Regions from separate parts of the Paenibacillus jepli genome, predicted to be linked through region 2. Evidence: predicted binding sites of a transcription regulator. Region 2 holds the regulator's gene; the other holds the start of a gene.
What was found. Region 2 encodes LexA, which represses DNA repair genes until DNA is damaged. Its sites were predicted from a motif close to CGAACATATGTTCG; they were not measured.
Positions count from the first base shown of each region.

Region 1: ABC336_RS28200 (WYL domain-containing protein) is a predicted target of LexA. The motif match lies at 1,279-1,292, and genes of this name have one in related genera.

Region 1 is NZ_JBDFMD010000001.1:6,630,379-6,633,788, forward strand. Features, by position in the region: gene ABC336_RS28185 (L,D-transpeptidase) at 124-462, opposite strand; gene ABC336_RS28190 (hypothetical protein) at 528-695, opposite strand; gene ABC336_RS28195 (hypothetical protein) at 880-1,185, shown strand; gene ABC336_RS28200 (WYL domain-containing protein) at 1,335-1,556, shown strand; gene ABC336_RS28205 (DNA polymerase IV) at 1,546-2,814, shown strand; gene ABC336_RS28210 (YolD-like family protein) at 2,811-3,146, shown strand; gene ABC336_RS28215 (hypothetical protein) at 3,238-3,399, shown strand.
Region 2 is NZ_JBDFMD010000001.1:95,328-98,737, forward strand. Features, by position in the region: gene ABC336_RS00465 (aldo/keto reductase) at 1-271, opposite strand, end outside; gene ABC336_RS00470 (DUF896 domain-containing protein) at 314-529, opposite strand; gene ABC336_RS00475 (LysM peptidoglycan-binding domain-containing protein) at 717-1,091, opposite strand; gene lexA (transcriptional repressor LexA) at 1,342-1,962, shown strand; gene ABC336_RS00485 (hypothetical protein) at 2,123-2,560, opposite strand; gene ABC336_RS00490 (hypothetical protein) at 2,562-2,822, opposite strand; gene ABC336_RS00495 (lmo0937 family membrane protein) at 3,382-3,410, shown strand, end outside.

The sequences.
Region 1 (3,410 bases), 6.5 Mb from region 2:
CCCTAGACGCCGCGCCGCAGTGAAAGGTTGCAGCCGATCTGAATTTGTTTGGCTCCCCCGCGTTTCCGAGCCGCCAAGGGCGGGAGCGTGCTTCGAAGCAAAAAGAGCCCGCTAGGGGCGGGCTCAGGGGCGGATCGTCACCCGCGTCTCAAGCGGGACGATGGCGGCCAGCTCCACGACGTCTTCGTTGTACATCCGGATGCATCCATGGGAGACGGCTCTTCCGATCGAAGCCGGATCGTTGGTGCCGTGGATGCCGTAGTGGGGCTTGGATAGCCCCATCCAGTATGCGCCGAACGGGCCGCCCGGGTCGGGCTGCTTGTTGACGATCTTGAACTCTCCGGTCGGGGTCTTCGTCAGCATCTTGCCGATGGCGACTGGGAATCCGCGGACCACGGTGTTGCCGTCGAGCAGATAGAGCTGCCGCTCGGAGAGATCGACGATGATGCGATAATTGGGCATAGCGCTCACCTCATCCGATGATAGGTAGTCTATCCTATGTTCGGGACGGGGGAGCGGTTTGGACATCAGGATTTTTTGAGCTTCCTGTAATTTATGAGCCCGTAGATGCCCAGGCCTAACCCGAGCAGCATCAGGATGACGCCGAGCGTTTTGTTCAGGAAGCGGTAGTCGACAATGCCGAAGATTAGGACCATCAAGCCGAAAACGGAGTAGAGAAGGGGGTTTTGCTTCATAATATAGGCACCTCAGTCTGCATGTTGGATACCTGTAGTGTACCATAGCGTCAGATCGGCGAGAAGCGGAACCTCTGCAAGAACGGGCGGTTATACGCGGGACGCCTGTACAGTCGGATGGCGAGGATGGTCATATAATGGGGTAGAAATCCAAATCCTCTTAGACGAAAGGTGTGAACGACACATGTCTTGCAACCATTCCTACGGATACAATCAAGTGTCACCGGCAAGTACTCAGATGTCTCCTATGGGCAGCCAGATGTCTCCTATGGGCGGTCAGCTGTCGCCAATTGTGACAGAGCCTACGCATCTCTACAATAACGTCTTTCATCCTCAGGCCCAGCCCATCATCCACCCTGTGGAAGTTATCAATCAGCATCATGTAGTGCCGGTTCCGCAGCACTACACGACTTGCTCGGTTAAAGATGTCTGGTGTTCGGGGCGCGGCAGCCGCAATAGCCGCGGTAGCCGGAGCAGCCGCCGCAAATAGTCACGCCTTGCCTCACGACCGGGCCTCTCGCGCCCGGTCGTTTTGTGGTGCGGGGATATTTTAGCGTCTTCGGAAAATAAATCCTGTGGAATAAGAATATATGTTCGGTATATAATAAGAACAAATGTTCTTTCAATGGAGGGATTGCCATGCCGATCAATTATACCGTCGGGCGCGAGATGACCATCATCTATCTGGATCGCAAGGGAGTGATCTCAAAGCGCCGTATCCAGGTGTGTGGAGTGCAGGGAGAGCGGGTGCGGGCCTATTGCTTTACAGCACGGGCGCCGCGTGTATTCCTGCGGGGCAATATCCTGGCTGTCCGCGCCGGGGACAGCTGCGGGCAGACGGGTGCGGGCCATGCGGGATAAGCGCGTGATCTTCCTGGCCGACTGCCAATCCTTCTATGCCAGCGTGGAGAAGGCCTCCTATCCGGAGTACGAGCACCAGCCGGTGGTCGTCGCCGGCGATCCTGCCCGGCGCTCCGGCGTCATCCTGGCCGCTTGTCCGATTGCCAAGCAGCATGGCGTCAGGACCGCCGAACGGCTCGGCGAGGCGCTGGCCAAGTGTCCCGGGCTAGTCGTCATCAAGCCGCGGATGCAGCGGTATATCGACATCTCCCAGAGGATCACCGACATCTTCCAGGGCTTCACGGATCTGGTGGAGCCTTACTCCATCGACGAGCAGTTCCTCGATGTGACGGGCTCTCTGCATTTGTACGGCTCGCCGCAGGAGCTGGCTGTCCTCATCCAGCAGCGGCTGCTGATGGAGACCGGCATCTACACCCGGTTCGGGATCAGCGAGACCAAGGTGCTGGCCAAGATGGCCTGCGACAACTACGCCAAGAAGAACGACAGCGGCATCTATACCCTCCTGCCGGACGAGCTGCCACAGACGTTATGGAAGCTGCCGATTCAACATCTGTTTATGGCAGGGAGCCGGATGACCGCTCATTTCCACGCCATGGGCCTGCCGACGATCGGCGATCTGGCGCGGACGCCGCTGGAGCGGCTCAAAGGGATGATGCGGCGGCGCTTCGGCAAGAACTCGGATATCAGCGCCGAGCTGTACTGGCGGATCGCTAACGGCGAGGACAGCAGTCCCGTCACGCCGGGGACGCATGAGGCGGCGCCCAAATCGGTCGGCCATATGATGACCCTGCCTCGGGATTATGCGCGGCTCGAGGAGATCAAGGTGATCGTCCTGGAGCTGACAGAGCTCGTGTGCCGGCGCTGCCGGGAGATGGGATATATGGGGCATGTGGTTTCCGTGAGCTGCCTGGGGGCTGATTATGAGAACATGACCGGCTTCAGCAGGCAGAGCAAGATGTCCGATCCGACCAATGTCACCAATCAGGTCTACCATGCCGCCATGCAGCTGTTGAAGAAGCACTGGGACGGCCGGCCGGTCCGCCGGGTCGGCGTCAGCCTGACAGGGCTGGCCGATGACAGCGCGTATCAGATCAGTCTGTTCGAGGACCCCAGCCGGGAGCGCTCGATAGCGCTGGAGCGGACGACCGACCGGCTTAAGGCGCGTTATGGCGACTCGGTGATCCTGCGGGCCGTGTCGCTGGCCGGATCGGGCCAGGCAGTGGATCGCGCGGCCAAGATTGGAGGACACTACAAATGAGGAAGAAACTGGAGGGCAACGGTCTCTGGGAGTCCAGCCGGATGATGCTGCCGGAGCACAAGGAATCCAATATCCGCAAACGCCAGGAGCTGCAGCGCCGGGAGCGCCGGGAGCTGGATGAGCAGGAGCTGGAGGAGGCCGGGCGGCTGCTGCACAGCTCGCTGGAAGAGAAACGGATCCTGCGGATCGCGATGTTCCACCCGTATGAGCGAACCGAGGTGATCGGCGTCGTCGAGCGGCTCGATGCGCCCAGGCAGCGGTTCATGGTGGACGGGGAGTGGTTCCCGATGCAGGATGTGCAGGGGGTGGAAGCGGAGAGCCTGGACACCTAAATTAGGCGCATGGCGGGGGCCAAACACCCACCCCAAAATCCGTTTTGGTCATATGTTATGGTGTACCTCAAATTAAAGGAGGAAATCACCCATGAATGTAGTAGGCGGATACGGCAGTGGCGGTTGTGTCGGCGGCGTAGGCGGCGTAGGCGGCTATGGCGGTTGCGGCGTAGGTGGAGCATTCACTTCCACAGGCGCGATCCTGGTACTGTTCATCCTGCTTGTTATTATCGCTCGCGCTTGCATCTTCTAGGATGACCCCCG
Region 2 (3,410 bases):
CGGCGCCATTGATGTCTTCGCTTGTCTTCATCCTGACCTTGGTGGCCAGGACGACCTCAGACCGCCGGCCGCGGATCGCCTTGCCGACGACCTCTTCCGAACGCCCGTCCACATAGACGTTGGCCGTGTCCAAAAAATTGCCGCCCTTTTCCATAAAGCTGTGGATCATCTGGATGGAATCCGCTTCCGATGTCGTGTTGCCGAAGGTCATCGTGCCCAGGCACAGCTCCGAGACCGCCAGACCGCTTCTTCCCAGTAGCCGAAAGTTCATCCTGTTAACCACTCTCCTTATGTAAGACTGAGGGCTAAGCCCTCAGTGCCGCAGCTTTCCGGGCCCGTTCTGCTGGTCGTGGTCATCACCGTCGACGATCTCGATCGCATCGAGCTGGTTGCGGAAATTGCGTTTGAAAACTTCCAGGTACTGCTGTCTCAATCTCGCTCGCTCAGCTGTCTCTTCTTCCGTTAATCCGCCCTGCTTATTTTTGCGGGACAGTTCATTGATGCGTGCGATCAATTGTTCCATTTCCATACGTCAATTGCCTCCTACGTGGTGCCGCGTTTCATTCCCACTCTCTACTTTGACATTAGGCAGGACAAATTGTCAAGACAACAGCGGCCTATGCCAAAGAAGCCGAGCGTCATCGATTCTCCAAGGAGGAGAGGACAACACTCGGCGCAGGTTGATATCTATAAAATCTAAGCCCCGAAGGCAAAGCTCAAAACGGAAGGATCAGGCTCTGCCCAGCAACCAACGAGGAGCCCTGCAGGGCATTGCGCGACTGGAGGAGATAGACTGCTTCTCTTACATCCATCCCTGCCGGCTTGTGCGTGGTAGCGATCTTCCAGAGCGTATCGCCGGTAGTTACAATGACAATTTCTTCATGCTCCAGCGGCTGGAGCTCTACAGGAAATGCATATGAATCAGCCAGCAGTACCCCGGACATCAACAACCCGATAATGAGAATAACGGCAGCGGCTTTCGGCAAAAAAAACACGCTCGATTGGCGAAGAGGCGCTTGGCGAATCTGCTTATGCTCCTTGCCGTTATCAGATGTATGTATGCTGCGGTACGTAGTCGTTTGCATCATCATTCCCCATCACTCCAAACGTTTGTTCTGATACGAGAATATCACGAACACTTGTTTGCAGTCAAGCTTTTTAAGAACATTTGTTCCTTTACCTCTATATGCGTTGTTTTGGTTGAGGACTCGGCCAATTCCAAAATGTTCAATAGCACTCCCCGTCGTCTGCGAACAGATGTTTTTCGGAACTTATGTTTGTACGAACTCCGGTTCTATGTTATAATTTTACTCATCAAACCGAACAGATGGAGTGATTTCTGTGTCCAAGATTTCGAACCGCCAGCAATCCATACTTGAATTCATCAAGACAGAAGTCAAGGAAAAAGGGTATCCGCCATCCGTCCGAGAGATTGGAGAGGCGGTTGGTCTCGCCTCCAGTTCGACCGTACACGGTCATCTGGACCGTCTGGAGAAGAAAGGCCTGATCCGCCGCGACCCTACCAAGCCCCGCGCGATCGAGATTCTCGATCAGGAACAGGGAGAGATCCAGTTCCCCCTCTCCATCTCTAAGGTGCCGGTCGTCGGCAAGGTTACGGCCGGGATTCCGATCACCGCCACGGAGAACATCGAGGAGTATTTCCCGCTCCCTACCCACTTCGTGGGAGACAATCAGGTGTTCATGCTTAATGTCGTCGGCGAGAGCATGATCGAGGCCGGCATCCACGATGGTGATTATGTCATCGTCCGCCAACAGCAGACTGCCAATAACGGGGAGATCGTCGTCGCGATGACCGAGGATGACGAAGCAACCGTGAAGACGTTCTACAAGGAGAAGGACCACATCCGCCTGCAGCCCGAGAACGCTACGATGTCGCCGCTCCTCCTGAAGCGCGTCACGATCCTCGGCCGCGTCATCGGCGTCTTCCGGGACATCACCTAACTGCTCGTCCACATAGAGAAGAGCCTGCGGCTGCGCCGAGGCTCCACGCTCGTACATATGGCACTCCACCCTGGGCAATGAACCGTGCGGTGGAGTTTTTTCTTGAAATAAAACTTCTCATCTACTTAGCTTTTATTTCTCCGGAATGAAACTTGCTGAATCAAGCTCGTTCAGAACGCATTCCCTGTACCGGGTACCGACGGGTCAGATCACGTTCCAGCACCTGGATCACCAAGCCAATCGCGCCGAAGACGACCAATCCGGTCTCTACCCGGATCCCATACTCATTAATATTATATTCGCCATACGAACCAGTCAGCCAGTATCCGACCCCCATCATCAGCACGGTTGGAACAGCGAGCTTGAGCAAGGCGCTCGACCGGAACATTCGATCCAGCAATGTAGTCACAGGGAATAACGTCGCATAATAAAATGGGATCGCTAACACCCCGCCCAGAAATGCCAGGTATACTGCCATATCCGTATGCATCGAAATCGTGATCTTCCCGCCTTCCACTTTATCGATCAGATAGATCCCGGCAGCGACAAGCAGCCCAAATAACAACGATAACCACAGATGTCGTGTTGCACGGTTCATTTTATTCACCTGCCTTTGCGCCAGTTTCTGTTGTCAGCCGCTCCACCTTGCTAAAGTAACCATTGCCGGAGCCAATGTACAATGTATCTTGATCTGTCACGTGAATGATCGCATGACGCATCCATGGAGCAGCGCTTTCGAAGATACCCGCGGCCAACACATCGCCCATACGATATAATGCCTTGCCGTCTGCGGGATCGATAACGTAGAAGTTCTGGCTATGTTCAGCCAGCAGATGTCCATCCAGGCTCCAGACGAGCAATCATTGTTCACTCACCTCACCTGCTGCCAGCCCTTCCAGATCGGCCTCTATCCAGGCTTCTGCCCGTTGTAGGCTTCATCTGCATTTGGCATTTCATAACGCCAGACCTCTGCATCGCTTCATTCACATCCCGTATCCATGGCATGTAAACTTGTATATGAGGGTTCTCCCAATGCCCAGCGTACGATATTCAGACGCGGGATGAACAATCGCTCCCACGGCCCCCAGAAGCTTACCTGTAGGCGTACTGACTGTCGCCGATACCGATCCTTCTTGTATTGTTGAAGACTCTCCGGGCAGCTGATTAACCTCCTGCTGGTAGCTTGACAGAACAAGTGTGCATGCGGCAGAACCGGCCATCAGGATCACTTTCTGCCAGTTCCCCATCGGCAGCCCTCCTTTCCAAGGGTTATCTATTAAGGCTCACTAACAGAATAAACGGCTTTCTCCGCCAACTAGTTGCATATTATTGACAGCGCTCGGTTTGGCTGCTGGATGATTAGGAATCTGTCATCGCGTTTAAATGAAAATATCAAGAAGAGAGAAAGGAAGTGTTACTATGTTATGGGCAATTTTCGTGCTCCTGCT